One region of the Micromonospora sp. LOL_024 genome, then DNA from elsewhere that is predicted to be linked to it. Evidence: riboswitches for the same ligand, from Rfam matches in the RefSeq annotation. Region 1 holds a riboswitch; each other region holds the start of a gene.
The links. A riboswitch is a leader RNA that binds a small molecule or an ion and turns the genes downstream of it on or off. The one in region 1 is predicted to bind cyclic di-AMP.
Positions count from the first base shown of each region.

Region 1 (4,555 bases):
ATCTGAACGGCGCGACCTGGCGCAAGTCCACCTGCAGCGGCTCCAGCGGCAACGACTGCGTGGAGGTCGCCGACAACCTGACCGGCGTCGTGCTGGTGCGCGACACCAAGGACCGCGACGGCGGCACGCTGGCCTTCGCCCCCGCCGCCTGGGCGAGCTTCGTCGGCCTGGCGAAGCAGCACGACCCGCGCGCCTGACGTACCCGACGCGGAAGCCCTCGGCCGTCCGGCCGAGGGCTTCCGCGTTTGCTAACTGCGGATCAGGCCGAGTAGCCGCGGGTGGCGGCCCAGTTGGCGAGATCGATGGTGCTCACCCAGTACGACGGGTACGAGGCGTCGGCCGAGTCGGCGATTCGCACCAGCCGGCCGCCGTCCTTGTAGCCGACCACGGCGACGTAGTGGCCGCCAGGGAAGGAGTGCCAGCGGCCGTCGGTGTCGGTGACGCTGCCGGCCACGTTCACCACGACGCCCCGCCCTTCGGTGACGGCGGCGACCACGTCCGCCTGGAGCTGGTCCATCTGGGCCGGGGTGGCCGCGCCGCCACGGATCATCGTGGTCTGGTACGGGCTGCCCTCGACGACGGCGTTCAACACCCGGGTGGTGTCCTCGGCCGAGTTGGTGCCGGCGTACGTGGTGCCGAGCTGGGCGGCCAGGGCGTCCTGGCCGCGCTCGACACCGGCGGCGCTGAGCGCGTTGCGTACCGCGGCGGGGCCGCAGTAGTAGCCGTTGATCTGGGCCTGGTGGGCGTACTTGAGGGTCTTCGACTCCGGTGGCTTCGGCGCCGCCTTCTTGCTTGTCACATCGGGGTCAGGGGCCGCCGAGGTGGGCTTCGGCGAGGGGGAGGCGGTGGTGGTGGCCGGCGCGGCACTGCTCGGTGCGGCACTGTTCGGCGCGACGCCCGACGGGGTGGCCGCGGCCCGACTCTGGTCGCGCGACGCCACGGTGTCGCCGCGCAGCTCGGCCACGGCGGTCGTGGTGTGCGCGGCGGCCGGGTCCTCCTCGGTGCCGGCGACCGCGGCACCGGTGCCGGTCGCCAGCACGAGCGCGGCGGCGGACGCGGCGGCGATCTGGTACGGGCGTTCCCTGGCCAGCCGTCGGAGCTGGCGGGAGAGGGTGTGCTTCACGGGTACCTCCACAGGCTGAGGGGAGAACGGATACCGGCTCCGGCGGTCAGGTCGGCATGGAGGTACCGACGACCACCCGGTGAGCGGGTTGGGCCGTTCCAGGGGTGCGCCGGGAAACCGGGCGGCGACGGTGACCGGTGGTCAGCTCGCGGCAACCAGGCCGGCGAGCGCGGGCACCGTGGTGCCGTGGAGGCGGGGGAACAACAGGGGGATCACAACGGATTGCACGAGGTGGAAACTCCTTCCGACACCGCCGACCGGGTTAGCTGACGGATTCGGGCGGGAAGTCGCCCTACCGCGAGGATTCGCGGATTCACCCCAGTGGTGCAGTGGGTCCCCGGTTCGTGAGATCACGATTGAGCGGGTCGGTGCGGCGTCGCCTGTTGCGATCGGTTACCGCACCGGACGCGCTGACACTACTGGCCGGTCACGTCGAAGCCAACCCGTCCTGAGCTGCTCAAACATGATCCAGCAAAACGATTTCCGGGTATCCGGGGACTGGCGTCGCTCAATGGCACTGATGGAATTCCGGGCACGTTCGGGGACAACCGGACGGTGCCCGGACAATGCCGGCGGAGATTGCTGCAACAATCGGCCCGACTACGCGCAGTGACCGAATTCGGGGGCCGTGTGACCCGGCTCACGGAATTTCAGCCCAGCCGGGCGGGCCGCCAGCGGGGAACCGCCGCCGGGCGACCGACGGTGGCCCGGCGCAGGGCGGGCACCCGGTGCGGACTGAGCCGCGCCACGGCCGCGTACGCCTCGGCCGAGAGGGCGCGGGCCGAATCGGTCGCGAACTCCACCGCCCGCCACAGGTCGCGCTCCCGCCCGGCGGCGACCCGGTAGGCGGCCAGGCGGCTGTCACACACCACCCGGGCGAGGATCACCTCCTGCTCGGCCGGGTGGCGCCGGGGATCCCAGCCGGCCCGGCGCGCCAGCACGTCGGTCAACTGCCGGGCGGTCAGATCGCCGCGCCAGTGGGCAGCCATCGCGGCGCGGTGCAGCCAACGCTCCCGGGCCGCGTACTCGACCGGCGTGTGCGACGTGCGCGGAGTCGGCAGCCCGACGGTGCCGGCCAGCCGGCGGACCTCGGACTCCGCCTCGTCGTACGCGGCCCAGGCACGGTCCAGCTCCGTCTGGGCGGTCCGCCACGCCGCACGCCGCCGCTCTACGTTCTGCGCGGCGCCGGCTGCCGCGACCGCCACCTCCCCGGCGTAGCGGCGCAGATCGGCCGGCTCGGTCGCGGCGCGGTCCTCGGCCCCGTCGGCGGGCTCCCCGGCCGGCACGCCCAGCCCGGTCGGCTCGGTCAGCTCGGCCTGCTCGGGGCGCGCGACCAGCGCCGCGAGCACGCCCAGCGCGAGCACGAGCAGGACCGACCAGATGGCGGCGGCCCGGGGCACCTCGATCAGGAACTGGTAGAGGACGGTCTGCTCCATGTCGTACCTCGCGGGAGATCGGAACGGCGACGGCGGCCGTCCGGCAGCGGATCGTCGTGGCGCGGCCACGACAGGGAAGTCGAGCCACCGGCCCGGACCGCGCGAGCGGCGGCGGGCCGGGTAGAGGCTCAGGACGGGTGCGATGTCCGGGCGTCCGGACCAGGACGCAACGGTCGTCGGATCAGGCTTGCGGAGGTGCGCGCGCCGCCCGGGTGCCGGCGACGACGGCCGCCGGGGCCGGCACGACGCCGGAACCGGCCTTTCCGAGCACCCTCAGCCCGGATCGCCCGGCAGTCAGCGGCGGCGTCGCGGGCACGCCGGTCAGATCGGCGCACTCTCCGGCGTCCAGCACGATCGGCGTCGTGGGAGCGGTAAGGTCGTCGGGCGCGGCGAGGCCCGATCCGGCGAAGGCCGGTGGCGACGTGGTGTCGACCGGCGGCCGGACGGTTCTGGCAACGGTGCGCTGCTCGGGCGCGGCGTCAGCGGCCCAGGCCGGCGCGGCCTCAGCAGGCCCGTTGGCCCAGGCCGGCGCGGCGCCAGCGGACCCGGTGGGCGCGGCACTGGCGCCGAGGGTGAAGGCGGCGGCGACCGCGAACCCGGTCAGCAGCCGCGCGGCCCAGCGCGCCAGCCACCACAGGGGACAGGCGAGCGCGACGGGAGGCACATGGTCACGCTACCGCCAGGACCGCCCGATCAACACCGTGCGCGGGCGTGTCGGACTGTTCGGCGCGCCGCCCAGGCTGACGCCAATCTCCGCAGTTCAGCCCCCTGCGACTCACCGTCCGGGATGGACGGTCCGGCCCCTGCTCAGCGTTGGCCGTCGGTCCCTGCCACCCGGCGGCGCCCGCTGTCACGGCAGCACGCCGGCGGACGGTCCACCCGGCGCCGACGGTCGCTGCGCACCACCCGGCGCCTTACGGGTCGGCGCCAACCGGCGCATCATCGGCTGTTCCACGTACCGGTGCAGCAACGCGGCCAGCGCCAGGGTGAGCAGGAGGAGGCCGATCACGGCGAGTGGACCCCACCAACCGGGCAGCCCGGTCCCCCAGTCCCCGGTCAGCCGCAGAATCGTCATGATCACGAACACGTGCACCAGGTAGAAGGCGAAGGAGACCTCGCCGAGCCAGACCATCGGGCGCGAGCGCAGCGGTGAACGCCGCCCGTGCACGTCGGCGTCCGCCGCCGCGGCGATGACCAGGACGTACGCCACCGACAGCAGCGCCGCCCAGAGTTCGGCCCGGATCCAGAGGGCCGCCGCTGTCCAGGTCGCGACGAAGATCAGGCTGGCGAGGGGAAGCCGGGGACCCCGCCAGCGCCCGCGCAGCATCAGCTCGGCCGCGGCCACCCCCAGCCAGAACTCCAGGGACCGGACCAGTGGAAACACCTGGGCGAACCACCACCGGCCCTGCTCCGGCACCAGCGTCTGCCCCGGCCAGAGCGCCACGATCAGCAACGGCACCGCGATCACCGCGGCCCACAGCATCCAGGGCCGCGCCCTGCGTACCGCCGGCAGCGCCAGTGGCAGGCACAGGTAGAAGAACAGTTCGCAGGATAGCGACCAGCTCACGTTGTTGACACTGTAGAAGTAGCCGGGCCGAGGATCCCACGCCTGCACCAGGAAGAGGTTCTCCAGTGCCGCCACCGGGTTGATCGGGTCGGCGAACCAGAGCATCGCCAGCATGGCCAGAGCCCAGAGCACCAGGTGGTTCGGGTAGATCTTGGCCAGTCGGCGTCGCCAGAACCGTCGCCGGGAGTCGCCCGGCCGGGCCGACCAGACCAGCACGAAACCGCTGAGAATGAAGAAGAACTGCACCCCGGACAGGCCGAGGGTGAAGATCCCGCCGACCACCGCCTGGTGGCCGGGCTCGGCGATGATCCGCATGGTGCCGGCGTGGAAACCGAAGACCAGCAGGGCGGCGACCCAACGCAGGCCGGTCAGCGACGGCAGTCGGCTCGCGTCACCCCGTCCGGTGCTGGCGGCCGGTCGCTCGACGAC
Region 1 covers NZ_JBHMIS010000022.1:66,142-70,696, reverse strand. Annotated here, with positions in the region: gene ACFHWY_RS20660 (DUF397 domain-containing protein) at 1-197, shown strand, start outside; gene ACFHWY_RS20665 (helix-turn-helix domain-containing protein) at 1-6, shown strand, start outside; gene ACFHWY_RS20655 (C39 family peptidase) at 260-1,135, opposite strand; cyclic di-AMP (ydaO/yuaA leader) riboswitch at 1,360-1,496, opposite strand; gene ACFHWY_RS20650 (hypothetical protein) at 1,774-2,559, opposite strand; gene ACFHWY_RS20645 (hypothetical protein) at 2,741-3,223, opposite strand; gene ACFHWY_RS20640 (acyltransferase family protein) at 3,410-4,555, opposite strand, start outside.

Region 2 (4,555 bases), on a different contig from region 1:
GGGCGAAGACGGTCGCCGTGGGCTGCCCGTTCTGCTCGACGATGCTCAACGACGGGGTCAACGGCAAGGGCGCCGGGGAGCAGGTCGAGGTAGTAGACGTGGCCAGTGTGCTGCTCCGCTCGGTCCGGCCAGAGCAGGCGCCGGGCACCGGGGTGCAGGCACCGGTCGCCGGCTGACCGGCGGCGTACCCGACAGGCGCGGCGGCACCCAGACCGGGCGCCACCGCGCCTGGTTTTGTATTGACCCGCATAAGTGTCACGAAATGGTCGACACCCTTTGTGTGCGTGCCGTAGCTCAAAGGTGAATGAACCGTTGGTCGTCTTGATTCCCAACGGCGCTTTCCCTAATGTGAAGCACCGGCCGCCGTAGGTCGTCTGTCTCGCCCCCTACCGCTCGCGAGGCACCCGGTGGCCGGTTGCAAAGGAGTCGGTACCGGTGGCAACCATGCCCCTCCATCGCCACACGGCGGGACGCGCCCGTTCGAGCGGCTTCCGTCGGGGCGCTCGTCGCCTGGTCGTTCTCGCAGCCGCCGCAGCATTCGGTGCTGGCCTGCTCGCCGCCCCCGCGTACGCCGAGCCGTCGGTCGACGAGATCGAAGCGCAGATCGACAAGCAGTGGCAGCAGTTGGAGCCCACGATCGAGCAGTACAACAAGGTGCGGGCGCAGCTGAGGGTCAACCGAGCCAAGTCGAAGGACCTCCAGAAGAAGATCCAGCCGCTGGCACTGGAGACCGAGCTGGCGATGAACCGGGTGGCCGATCTCGCCTCCCGCTACTACGTCAGCGGCCCCTCCTCGGAGCTCGGTGCGGTGCTGCTCAGCGTGAATCCGGACATGATCGGCGAGCAGATGGCGCTCCTTGACCGGCTGGCGACGCAGGAGCGTCGGCAGTTGGAGGGCGTCATGAAGATCCGGAAGAAGTACGACGACCAGAAGGCCGATCTCGACGGGCTGATCGCCGACCAGGAGAAAAAGGAAAAGCAGCTGGCGGCGAAGAAGAAGCAGATCGACGCCGAGATCAAGAAGCTCGAGCGCTCGCTGCCGGTGACCACGGTCAAGACGACCAACTGCCCGACCATCAACGGTGTGGTCAGTGACGCGGCACGGACTGCCATCAGGACCGCGTGCAACCAGGTCGGCAAGCCGTACGTCTGGGGTGCCACCGGACCGAACTCGTTCGACTGCTCCGGCCTCACCCAGTACGCGTACAAGGCTGCCGGCATCTACCTCACCCACTTCACCGGCTCCCAGTGGAGCGAGGGCAAGGCCATCTCCCGGTCCGACGCCCGCCCCGGCGACCTCGTCTTCTTCCGCAGCGACGTGAGTCACGTCGGGCTCTACCTGGGCAACAACCAGATGGTGCACGCGCCGCGCGCCGGGAAGCCGGTCAATGTCTCCCCGATCACGACGATGCCGGTGGCCGGCTTCCGCCGACCCGGCTGATCGGCCCGAGCGACGCCGTTGAGCGGTCACGCAGGAACGAGGAAAGGCCCCCGGTCAAGCACCGGGGGCCTTTCCCGATGTCAGATCTAAGCACAGGGAGTAGCGGTGTGGATGTGTTGCGTATCGACGTCGATCGTCTCTACGCTGGGCAATCGTCGGCCCGCTTGCAGCTCCGTCCAACCAGGGCGGTAACGGTCCGACACCGTCGAGTCGTTTCTGAACGAGCGAGCCGGGGACCCAGGTGCCCGGGGTGAATCCGCGATCGCCGCGGTAGGGCGTCCCTTCCCGCCCGAACCCGTCAGCTAACCCGGTAGGCGGTGTGGCGAGAAGGAGAACGCAGCCCGGTGGCACACGACGCCCCGCGGCGCAGGTCCCAGTGGCCGGAGATGTCCGGTCGACTGGCCGCTGTGCCGCGTTTCCGCTGGTACCGCAGCAGCACCGCACTAGCCGCGCTGACCGTGGCCGCCGTGATCGTGACCGGTGGCGCGACAGCGGCCCAGGCCGACCCCACGGTCGCCGACATCGAGCGCCAGATCGACGAGGACTGGAACCGGCTCGAACCCGTCATCGAACGGCACAACGCCACCCGGCAGGACCTGGCCGCGAACCGGCGCAAGACGGAGGCCCTCACCGCCCGGATCGCACCGCTGGAGGCACAGGTGGACGAGGCGATGGACCGGGTCGGCGCGTTGGCCGCCCGGGCGTACCGGGGCGAGCAGGTACGGTTCGTCAACACCCTCCTGGGCAGCCGGTCGCCGAGCGAGGTCGTCGCGCAACTCGGCGCGCTCGACCGCTACGCCCACTACCAGCAGCAGGACGTGCGACAGGCGAGTGAGTTGCGCGACGAACTCGCCGCCACCCGGGACGGGCTGGCCGGCACCAGCGCCGAGTTGGCGCGCAGCGAGGCGGACCTCGCGGAGAAGCGACGGCGGATCGAAGCCGAGATCGACCGGCTGCAACGGCTGCGACTGCGGGCGTACGGCAAGGGGGGCGGCGGCCAGCTGCGACCGGCGCCCTGTCCGGCCAGCTATCCGGGCGGGCCGGCCGGAGAGGCGGTCACCTTCGCCTGCGCCCAGATCGGCAAGCCCTATTCGTGGGGCGCCGAGGGGCCGAACGCCTACGACTGCTCCGGGCTGATCCTGGCCGCGTGGGCGCGGGCCGGGGTGGCGCTGCCGCACAACGCGGCGCGGCAGCGGCAGGTCACCGCGTCGGTCAGCCGTAGGGCGCTGCGCCCCGGCGACCTCGTTTTCTACTACCGGGACCTGCACCACGTCGGGCTGTACGTCGGCGGTGGCTGGGTGGTGCACGCCTCCCGCGCGGGCCAGCCGGTGAAGATGAAGCAGCTGGACAGCAGCCCGGTGCACAGCTTCGGCCGGCCGGGCTGAGACGTCAGCCGGTTGGCCACCGAGGTTCGGCTCCTGGCCGCTGAGGCGTCAGCCCGTGGGCCAGGTGCGCCAGCTCTGCCAGGCGCGGCTCGGTGTCGGGCCGCGCTGACCCTGGTAGCGCGAGCCGTAGACGGCCGACCCGTACGGGTGCTCGGCCGGCGAGGAGAGCCGGAAGATGCAGAGCTGACCGATCTTCATGCCCGGCCAGAGGGTGATCGGCAGGTTGGCCACGTTGGACAGCTCCAGGGTGACGTGGCCGGTGAAGCCGGGGTCGATGAAGCCGGCGGTGGAGTGGGTGAGCAGGCCGAGTCGTCCCAGGCTGGATTTGCCTTCGAGCCGGCCGGCGAGCTGGTCGCCCAGCGAGATGACCTCCAGGGTGGAGGCGAGCACGAACTCGCCCGGGTGCAGCACGAACGCCTGACCGTCGGGCACCTCGATCGGGGAGGTCAGGTCGTCCTGCCGGGTGGCCGGGTCGATGTGTGTGTAGAGGTGGTTGTTGAAGACCCGGAACAGCTTGTCCAGGCGTACGTCGATGCTGGAGGGCTGCACCAGCGTGGGCTCGAACGGATCGAGCGTGAGGGTGCCCGCCTTGATCTCGGAGACCAGGTCGCGGTCGGAGAGCAGCATCGCCACACCATAGCTGCCGGTATGTGACCGGCGTGTCGGGCTACCTGCTTCGAACGTGTGTTCGATAGAATGTCGACATGGCTTCCTGGTCCGAATTCGCCGCTGACGAGCCTCTGCTCGCCGACGGGATCCGCCTTCTCATGCAGCAGTACGGCCCGGGCTTCGGCTACCTGGCCACGGTCCGCGCCGACGGTGGGCCCCGGGTGCACCCGGTCTCCCCGGTGATCACCAACGAAGGTCTCTTCTGCTTCGTGATCGACTCGCCGAAGCGTCGCGACCTGGAACGCGACGGGCGCTACGCGCTGCACTCGTTCCCGCCGGAGGAGAGCGACGACGAGGCGTATGTCGCCGGCCGAGCCCGGCCCGTCACCGACGACGTCACGGTGGCCCGGCTGGCGCTCGCGGCTCGGGCTGCCCCACACGCCAACTGGCGGTTGTTCGAGTTCACCGTCGACGTGGCGATGCTCGCCCGGCGCGAGCCCCGGTCGTCGGGTGGGGCGGGAGAGCCGGCCGCCTGCCCGGCCGTCCAGCTCTGGCTCGATCCGGTCGGCACCACCGGCGAGGCCGCCCGCCCGACTCCCGCACGGGTGCGCTCGGACCGGCGCCACCGCCAAGCGGCCTGAGCCCCGACGTGTGCCGGTGCCGGCCCCGTCAGGCGGGCGGGGCCAGCACCGTTCGGCGTACGTGCTCACGCCCGATAGGTGTTCCAAGCGTTGATCATGCGGGTCGCCTGGCCCGGGGTGAACTGGTACATGCAGGTGTCGTAGGTGTAGTCCATGAAGTTGGTGATCGGGTCGAGACCCGTGCCGGAGCAGGTGTCCCGGCCGGTCGGGCACTGGTAGGCCGGCGATGCCTCGGCGGGGGTGTCTGAGACGCTGTCGCCGCTGCCCGAGCAGCCGCCCTGGAAGGTGTGGTAGAGGTTCAGCCAGTGACCGACCTCGTGGGTGCCGGTGTCGCCCTGGTTGTAGTTGGTGGCGGTGCCACCAGGCAACGACTCGCCCAGCATGACCACGCCGTCCATCACGTTGAGGGTGCTCCGCGGGTACGTCGCCCAGCCGAGCAGGCCATTGCTCAGTGCGCCGAGGTAGATGTTGAGCGTTCCC
Region 2 covers NZ_JBHMIS010000055.1:7,945-12,499, forward strand. Annotated here, with positions in the region: gene ACFHWY_RS26645 ((Fe-S)-binding protein) at 1-176, shown strand, start outside; gene ACFHWY_RS26650 (NlpC/P60 family protein) at 436-1,440, shown strand; cyclic di-AMP (ydaO/yuaA leader) riboswitch at 1,634-1,772, shown strand; gene ACFHWY_RS26655 (NlpC/P60 family protein) at 1,785-2,825, shown strand; gene dcd (dCTP deaminase) at 2,874-3,452, opposite strand; gene ACFHWY_RS26665 (pyridoxamine 5'-phosphate oxidase family protein) at 3,530-4,075, shown strand; gene ACFHWY_RS26670 (zinc metalloprotease) at 4,141-4,555, opposite strand, start outside.
Region 2: it holds a riboswitch for cyclic di-AMP, as region 1 does, so the genes downstream of both, ACFHWY_RS26655 (NlpC/P60 family protein) here and ACFHWY_RS20655 (C39 family peptidase) in region 1, are expected to answer to the same signal.

Region 3 (4,555 bases), on a different contig from region 1:
CGGTCCGGAGGTGCTCGGCAGCGTCGAGTACGCGGTGACCGTGCTGCGTACGCCGCTCGTGGTGGTGCTCGGGCACGACTCGTGCGGTGCCGTGCAGGCGGCGCGCGAGGCGGTGGCCACCGGCACCTCGCCGCCGGGTCACCTGCGGGCCGTCGTCGACGCCGTGGTGCCCAGCCTGCGCCGGGCGCAGCAGGCGGCGGTGACGGACCTGGACGCCATCGTCGAGATCCACATCGCGCAGACCATCGAGGTGATGCTGGAGTCCTCCACGGCACTCGCCGCCGAGGTGGCCTCCGGGCGGTGCGCGGTGGTGGGCATGTCGTACAGGCTGGCCGCCGGTGAGGTCCGCGCGGTGGCCGCCGAGCCCGCCGACCTGGCCGAAGTGGTGGCCGCCGCCTGAGCCGACGAATGGAGGGCCGTCCCGCCCAATGACCGGACGGCCCTCCATTCGTCGCGGAGCGCTCAGAGCAGCGACACGTGTACGTGGTCGGTGTGGTTCGACGGGCCGCTGTAGGAACTCCACCCCGTCGCCGGGAACCAGATCTGCCGGTTCCAGATCACGTAGTAGACACCCAACCGGTCGGCATTACGGACCAGGAAGGCCGCCAGGTTGTTGCCGTAGATCCGGGTGTCGTTGTTGTACCACGGCCTGAAGCCGCTGTTCTGCAGCGACCAGTCACAGGCCCGGCCCTTGGGGTGCTCGAACTTGTCGCCCGGCCGGAAGCAGCCAACGAACCGGTTGAAACCGGCCCGCTTGACCTCCTTGTACATGTGCAGCGTCCGGGGCGTGACGCAACCCGACGTGGTCGGGTCGTTCTGGCTGCACGACTCGGACTTCCAGCCGCCGTCCGACGCCCGGTTCGGCCCCACCCGCGCCACCGGGGAGGTGGCGTCGACCAGGCCGCCGGTGAGGCCCACGCCGCCGACCAGGCGGAGCGACTTCTCCGCCTCGGTCTTCTTGCGGGCCATGTCGTTGGTCAGCTTCTGCTGCTCGCGAACCTCGGTGTCGAGCGCGATCTTGGCCTGCTCGGCGCGGACCTTGATCGCGTTGACCTCGCTGAGCTTCTTGTCGTTGACCAGGTTCAGCTCGTCGAGTGCGGAGGCGCGGCCGATGAACGAGTCGGGGGCGGTGCTCTGTAGCAGCATGGCGATCGCGCCGACCCGGCCCGTGCGGTACGACTGGGTGGCGATCTGGGCGACCTGCGGGGAGAGGGTGTCCAGGTCCGCCTGGGCGCGGCGAACCTCGACCGCGAACTGCAGCTGCCGCTTCTTGGACTTCTCCAACTTGGACTTGGCCTTGGAGTAGTCCCGGTTGGTCGCCTCAATCAGATCGTTGAGCATCGGCGGGTCGTCGTCGTGCTCCGCCGGCTTGGGGTCGTCCGGCGCGGCCACCGCCGGCACCGGGCCGGCGAACACGGCGAACACGGCGAACACGGCCACCACGGGTGTCAACCAGCGGCGTAGGGGTGCCGTCACTGTTTTCCCTTCCATCGACCGCCGACCGGGTTAGCTGACGGGTTCGGGACGGAAGTGGCCCCTACCGCTCTCGCGGATTCACCCCACGTGCCTGGGTCCCCGGCTCGCCTCGCGGCGATTGGGCGGTGGCACCGCAGGCGCCGCTGCGCGCCTTCGGCGGTGACCGGCAGTGAGGTTACCCGAGAGTCCATCTGGGCTTCTACGCCTCGAACCCGGCTAGATGCGTTATTTCGTAATCGCTTTGGGTGACCAGCGACACGGAACTGAGCCGTATCGGCGGGAGCAGTCACGTAGAGGAGTGTCACCATGTGGTGTCCGTGCTCCTGTCCGGGTCGGGCCACCCCGAGCGGGTGGCGGGGGACGTGTTGCGGGTGGGTGGGGTGCTGAGCGCCTGGAGCGCCTCAGCCCGGTCCGTCGCCGGCCGGAGGACTGTGGGGGAGGGGCCGCCGGTGGCCGCGCCGGCCCGACTGAGGTCGGCGGCGCCGGGGCGACCGGCGGTGGTCACCACCGTGGCCAGCGCGGTGGTCAGCGGTACCGCGGCGATCAGCCCAAGAGTGGCGACCACGCTGCGGACGATCTCGGTGGTGAGGAACTCGGTGGTCAGGATCTGGCCCAGTGCGCGGGAGTCCGCGGTGAGCAGGAGCAGCAGCGGCAGCGAGGCGCCGGCGTACGCCAGCACGATGGTGTTGACCACCGAGGCGATGTGCGCTCGTCCGACCCGGGTCGCTGAGCGGTACAGCTCACGGCGGGAGGCGTCGGGGTTGGCCTGGTGCAGCTCGGTGACCGTGGCGGCCTGGGTGACCGTGACGTCGTCGAGCACCCCCAGCGACCCGATGATGATGCCGGCCAGCAGCAGGCCGTGCAGATCGACGTCGGCGCGGAACATGGACAGCGTGGTGGCGTCCTCGCTGCCGAATCCGGTCAGCTGGGTGGCTCCGGTGGCTGCCAACCCGAGCAATCCGGTGATGACCAGACTGCCGAGCGTGCCGAGTACGGCCACCGAGGTCTGCGCGGACACGCCGTGCGTCAGGTAGAGCACCACGAACATGATCAGTGACGCGCCGACGATGGCGACGACCAGCGGCGGCTGGCCGGCGCTGATGCCCGGCAGCACGAAGGTCAGCAGGATGGCGAAGCTTGCCGCCAGACCGCCCAGGGCTGCCAGACCTCGCCACCGCCCGAAGGCGACGATGGCCGCGGCGAAGAGCACCGCCAGCCAGATCAACGGCTTGCCGCGTTGGTGCTCGGCGATGTTGTAGGCGCTGATCGACGGATCCTCCGGGTCGATCAGCGAAACCAGGATGATCTCGTCGTCGACCCCTACCCGGGGCGCCCCGGGGCCGGCCGGAATGGGCGTCTGTACCTCCTGGCCGGCGTCCGGGCCGCTGTCCACCCGGACAGTGACCGTGCCGCACGGCCCTGCCGACGCCGTCGGGCTTCCTTCGGGGGCGGGGGTGGGCGGGCAGGGTTCGGTCACCACCCGGGTGACCGTGCCGTGGTACCGGGGCGTGTCGTCGGCCGAGTCGGGGCGTGGCGCGTCCCGGGGCCAGAGCACGATGGCGGCGACCAGGGTGGCGAGGAAGAGGGGGACCACCGTCACGACGAGGATCCGCCGCACCCTCGGCGGGGTGGGCGGAGCGGAACGGGTGTGATCGGCGCCCATTCAATGTCTCCCAACAATTCCAGAGCTGAGTACGTGCCGTAGGGCGCGAGGGTTCAGTGCGGACGGCCAGCGGGGGCGCCGCGCGGCGCGATCGTCCTGAGCGTGGCGCGGACGCTGCGTACCGTGAGCGGTGGGCCGGCTCCGGCTGGCCACCCCGGATCGGTGGGCGTGCGCTCGGCGGCGGACACGGGCCGCGAAGGCGCGCGGATTTCGGCTGGCCATCGTATGCGAATGGTAGCCAAGCCCGAGATCGGAACGTCGGCTCGCGTGGGTTCGTCGGCGGTTCGCGGCTCCCGCGGCGAGAGCTCGGTCAGCCTCGCTTCAACAGCCGGCCCACGGCGGCCATCATCTCGGTGGCCATCTCGTCGGCTCGACCCTCCGCGGCACCTTCGTGCAGGCAGTGTCGGGCGTGTCCGTCGAGCAGGCCGAGGGCGACCTTGTCCAGGGCGGCCTGGACAGCGGAGATCTGGGTGAGCACGTCAATGCAGTAGCGATTCTCGTCGACCATCTTCTCGACGCCACGCACCTGGCCCTCGACGCGCCGCAGCCGGGCGAGCAACTGGTCCTTGCTGGCGGTGTAGCCACGGATCGGCGCGGGTGTGGTCATGGCGACAAGGATAACCTACCCCTGGGGGGTATGGTACGGTGCTCTCGCGGATACCCCTGCCGGGTATCCGCGACCACATTGCGCCACCCGTCGTCGGCGGGTGCGGAAGGAGATTCGGATGGTCACCGCCACGTACCAGGTGCAGGGCATGACCTGCGGGCACTGCGTCAGCGCGGTCAGCGCGGAGATCGGCGCGATCCCCGGCGTGCGGGACGTCGAAGTCGAGCTGACCGCCGGCCGGGTCACCGTCGCCAGCGACGAGCCGCTGAGCGACGACGCGGTGCGCGCGGCCGTCGACGAGGCCGGATACGAGCTGGCCGGCGCCTGAGGCGGCCGACGGGCGAAATCGAGGTGTCACGATGAACACGGCGATCAAGCTGAGTGGCTTCGCGTTCGGCCTCGCGGCGGTGTTCGGCGCGGCGTACGGCGCGGGCCAGGCGACCGGGCCGATCGCCCCGGTCGTCACCGGCCACGACGCGGACGCCACCGGCGACCCGGGCGGCACCGGCCACGACGCGGGCGACGAGGGGCACGCCGACGGTGCGGCCGGGCACCTGCCCGGTGGGCTGCTCGTCGCCGACCGGGGCTACACGCTGATGCCGGTCGCGGCGCCGGACGGCGAGTTCGCGTTCCGCATCACCGGGCCCGACGGGCACCCGGTGACCGGGTACGACGTCAGCCACGACGAGCGGATGCACCTGATCGTCGCCCGGCGCGACCTCTCCGGCTTCCGGCACGTACACCCCGAGATGGCCCCGGACGGCACCTGGCGGATCGCCTCACCACTGGGCTTCCCCGGGGTCTGGCGG
Region 3 covers NZ_JBHMIS010000030.1:29,472-34,026, reverse strand. Annotated here, with positions in the region: gene ACFHWY_RS23120 (carbonic anhydrase) at 1-400, shown strand, start outside; gene ACFHWY_RS23115 (coiled-coil domain-containing protein) at 463-1,476, opposite strand; cyclic di-AMP (ydaO/yuaA leader) riboswitch at 1,480-1,611, opposite strand; gene ACFHWY_RS23110 (YibE/F family protein) at 1,778-3,139, opposite strand; gene ACFHWY_RS23105 (metal-sensitive transcriptional regulator) at 3,450-3,746, opposite strand; gene ACFHWY_RS23100 (heavy-metal-associated domain-containing protein) at 3,865-4,074, shown strand; gene ACFHWY_RS23095 (hypothetical protein) at 4,106-4,555, shown strand, end outside.
Region 3: it holds a riboswitch for cyclic di-AMP, as region 1 does, so the genes downstream of both, ACFHWY_RS23115 (coiled-coil domain-containing protein) here and ACFHWY_RS20655 (C39 family peptidase) in region 1, are expected to answer to the same signal.

Region 4 (4,555 bases), on a different contig from region 1:
ACGAGGCGATCCGCTCCCCCGGATCGGGGGTCACTCTCGTGTCCGGCGGGCCGGGCACCGGCAAGACAGCGGTGGCCCTGCACCGTGCCGCGTACCTGCTCTACTCCGACCGCAGCCGGTACGCCGGCGGCGGGATCCTGGTGATCGGCCCCTCGTCGGTCTTCGTCGAGTACATCGCCTCGGTGCTCCCGTCGCTGGGCGAGCACGCCGCCACCCTGCACTCGCTGGGCACCCTGTTTCCCGGGCTGACCGCAACCCGCACCGATCCGCCCGAGGTGGCGGCGGTCAAGGGGTCCGTTCGGATGCGCCGGGTACTGGAACGGGCCGCCCGGGACGCGGTGCCCGACTCCCCGACCGAGCTGCGGCTGCTGTACCGGGGGCAGTTGCTGCGGCTGGAGCGGGGCGACCTGGACGCCGTCCGGAACCGGGCGCTGTCCCGTGGGGGCCGGCGAAACGAGGTGCGGCGGGCCGGCTTCGACGGGGTGCTCGCCGCGCTCTGGGCGCAGGCCCGCCGCCTCGGCATGTCCCACCTGCCTGAACAGCGTGCCTTCGAGGACGAGCTGATCGACCGGACGGACTTCCGGGACTTCCTCAAGGCGTGGTGGCCGCGGTTGCACCCACGACACGTGCTCGGCTGGCTGGCCGATCCGCAGCGGCTGCGCCGGTACGCCGGGGGTGTCCTCTCCGGTGCCGAGATCCGGCTGCTCGGGCAGGCGTACCGGGAGTTGACCACCGATGGTCTGAGCGTCGCCGACATCGCCCTCCTCGATGAGTTGGACGCACTGCTCGGCAAGCCGATGCGTCCCGCACGGGTTAAGCGGGATCCGTTCCAGCTGGCCGGGGGGGTCCGGGAGTTGAGCACCCTCGGGGACCGGCAGCGGGCGGCCAGGGAGGCGGCCAGGGAGCGCCCCGAGGACTATCGCGACTACGCGCACGTGGTGGTCGACGAGGCACAGGACGTCTCGCCGATGCAGTGGCGGATGATCGGCCGGCGCGGGCGGCTGGCGTCCTGGACGGTGGTGGGTGACCCGGCGCAGACCGCCTGGACGGGCGACCCGCAGGAGCTGGCGCGGGCCCGCGAACAGGCGCTGGGTCGCCGCCAGCGGCACCGCTTCACGCTGACCACCAACTACCGCAACTCGGCGGAGATCTTCGCGGTGGCGGCGGCCGAGATCCGTCGGGCGTACCCCGAGCTCACGTTGCCCACCGCGGTCCGCTCCACCGGTGTCGACCCGATCCAGCTCGTGGTGCCGGCGCAGGAGTTGGAGACCCACGTCGTGGCTGCCGCGGACTACCTGCTCGGGGAGGTCGAGGGAACCGTCGGGGTGATCACTCCGGTGCCGCTGCGGCACGACGTCGCGGCCTGGCTCGGCGCTCTGGGCGGGCGGCGACTCCAGGTCGTGACGAGCCTGGAGGCAAAGGGCATGGAGTACGACGGCGTGGTGCTGGTCGCGCCGAGCAAGATCCGTGCTGAGCCGGGTGCCGGCGTGCGGAATCTCTACGTGGCGCTCTCCCGGGCCACCCAGCGGCTGACGACGGTCGACCCGACCGGCTGAGGCGGCGCCGGGACGGATCGACCGATGATTGAATACATGGCAATGTCGGCATAGAAATGACCTCGGGCGGGCGCACGGCGGAAGGTGTCTGGGTGGGCGCGGGTCATGACCACCACCATGCCGCGGTGTCGAACGCCGCGCATCGCCACTCTGGCCGGCTGTGGGCGTCATTCGCCCTGCTCAGCACCCTGATGGCGGTCGAGGCGGTCACCGCCCTGCGGACCGGCTCGCTGGCTCTGCTCTCCGACGCCGGGCACATGTTCACCGACGTGCTGGGCATTGGCATGGCGCTCGCCGCCATGGCCGCCACCCGACGGGCCGACGCCGACCCACAGCGCACCTTCGGGCTCTATCGGCTGGAGGTTCTCGCCGCGCTGGCGAACGCCGCACTGCTCTCCGGCGTCGCGGTCTATGTGCTGGTCGAGGCGGTACGCCGGTTCGGCGACCCGCCCGAGGTGCCCGCCGGGCCGATGCTTGTGGTGGCGACGCTCGGGCTGCTCGCCAACGTGGTCGCCTTCGCTCTGCTGAGACCCGGTGCCCGGGAGAGCATCAACCTGCGCGGCGCGTACCTGGAGGTGCTTGCGGACCTGCTCGGCTCACTGGGCGTGATCGGGGCGGCCCTGCTGATCGCGTTGACCGACTGGTGGTGGGCCGATCCGCTGGTGGCGGTCGCGATCGGCACGTTCATCCTGCCTCGGACGTGGCGGCTGGGTCGGGCGGCGGTACGCATCCTCGTGCAGGCCGCCCCGGAGCACCTCCAGGTCACCGCGGTACACGACCGGCTGGCCGCGGTTCCCGGCGTGGCCGGCGTCCACGACCTGCACGTCTGGACGCTCACCTCCGGCATGGAGGTGGCCTCCGCCCACCTGGCCGTCGCCCCCGGCGCCGATGTCGGCGTCGTGCTCACCGCCGCCGGGTCGGCGCTGCGCGAGGAGTTCCACATCGAGCACGCCACCCTCCAGGTCGAGCCGCGGGCGAACCCGGGCGACTGCGGGGCAGTCGAGTGGTAATGACACCACCTTCGGCGAACTGACAAAATTGTCGCTTTTAGCCTGGTTTACTAGTCAGCAAGTGAACACCAGTAGTAACACCAGCTGCACCGGTCGCAGGAGCACCGGTAGGCTCGGACCCGGCCTCCGCCAGGCGGCACCCGACGGTGCCGGCGGCGGCCGCCGCCTAATCGCCCGCCAGGGCGGACCGGGGAACCATGTTCCTGGGGTGCATCCGCGTCAGCGGTAGGGATCTTCCGTCCCGAACCCGTCAGCTAACCCGGTCGGCGGCTGACGGAAGGACATGTGCATGCCAGCAGTGGCAACAGCGAGACCGGCAGCCCTGATCGCCGCTGTACTCGCCCTCACCCTGGGCGCCGCGCTCGCCCCGTTCGCGCCCGCCTCGGCGGCACCGCAGGGGCTGCGCGCGGCAGCGCCCGTTGACGACGAAGGTGGCACCCCGGCACTCCGTGACCAACTGGAGGCCGCCAGCAAGGGCTACCTGGACGCCAGGACGGCGCTCGACAACTCGGTCAAGCGCCAGAAGCAGCTCGCCGAGCAGCTCGCGACGACCGAGAGCCAGCTCGCCGAGCGCAACACCAAGGTCGCGGAAATCGCCGCCCAGGCATACCGCAGCGGGCGCCTTGGCGCCGCGTCCGCGCTGCTCAGCAGCGGCTCCCCGGCTGGCTTCATGGACCGGGCAGCGGCGCTGGACGCGGTGGCCGCCAACGAGGACCGCGCGGTGCGCGAGCTCCAGGACACCCGCGACAAGGTCAGCGCGACCAAGCAGGCCCTGGACATCGAGGTTCAGGAGCAGCGCAAGCAGGTGGCCGTGATGGCCAAGCGCAAGGACCAGGCCGAGCGGGCCTTGACCGTGTCCGTCGAACGGGACAAGGCGGCGGAACGGGCCGAGGCCGCCGAGCGGGCGAGCCGCACGGCACCGCGGAGCAGCGGGTCCAGCCCAACGGCCAAGGCGGCCCCCCGCAACTCGGACGGCTCGTGGCCCTCGGAGTCGTGCAGCGTCAACGACCCCACCCCGGCCAACGGCTGCATCACCCCGCGCACCCTGCACGCGTTGAAACAGGCCAAGGCGGCCGGCTACACCCGGTACGTCTCCTGCTACCGCCCCGGCGGTTCCGGTGAGCACCCGAAGGGCCGAGCCTGCGACTTCGCCGCCCAGAAGGGCGGCTTCGGCGGAGACGCCACCGGCGGCGACCGCACCTACGGCAACAACCTGGCCGCGTACTTCGTCAAGAACGCCGACCGGCTCGCCGTGCTCTATGTGATCTGGTACCGGCAGATCTGGCTGCCCAGCAGTGGATGGAAGTCGTACAGCGGCGCCCGGGGCGACCCGTCCAGCGACCACACCAACCACGTGCACCTGTCGGTGTACTGACCTCCCCCGCACCGGATGGGCCGCCATGCGCGGTCCACCCGGTGCGGTGTTTCCACCGTTCGCCGGTGGGGCATCGACTCCTCGACGCGCGTCGTCGCGTCTTCTTGGTTACCGTCGGACCAAGAGGCAGACATATCGCCGCCAGCGGGAGGAACTGCATGAGCGGACATGTCATGGTCTTCGCACCGACCCCGCTGCTGACCGTCACCATCGACCAGCCGAACGACACGCCGGAACTGCACCTGCACCCCGGCGGCCAGGGGGTTTGGCAGGCCCGGATGGTGCTGTCGCTCGGCGTCGACGTGGTGCTCTGCACGGCGCTCGGCGGCGAGGTCGGGCAGGTACTGAGACCGTTGCTGGTCAGCGAGGGAGTCAACCTCAAGGTGGTGGCCCGGGACTCCGGCGGCAGCGGCGGGTACGTGCACGACCGCCGCGACGGTACCCGCCGGGAGATCGTCGAGGTGACCGGCCAGCCGCTGAGCCGACACGAGATGGACGAGTTGTACAACCTGACGCTCGGCGAGGGGTTGCGGGCGCCGGTCAGCCTGCTCAGCGGGCCGAACGATCCGTCACTGGTCCCCGCCGACCTCTACCGGCGCTTCGCCGCCGACCTC
Region 4 covers NZ_JBHMIS010000006.1:36,919-41,473, reverse strand. Annotated here, with positions in the region: gene ACFHWY_RS09685 (HelD family protein) at 1-1,556, shown strand, start outside; gene ACFHWY_RS09680 (cation diffusion facilitator family transporter) at 1,649-2,566, shown strand; cyclic di-AMP (ydaO/yuaA leader) riboswitch at 2,720-2,851, shown strand; gene ACFHWY_RS09675 (coiled-coil domain-containing protein) at 2,856-3,941, shown strand; gene ACFHWY_RS09670 (1-phosphofructokinase family hexose kinase) at 4,100-4,555, shown strand, end outside.
Region 4: it holds a riboswitch for cyclic di-AMP, as region 1 does, so the genes downstream of both, ACFHWY_RS09675 (coiled-coil domain-containing protein) here and ACFHWY_RS20655 (C39 family peptidase) in region 1, are expected to answer to the same signal.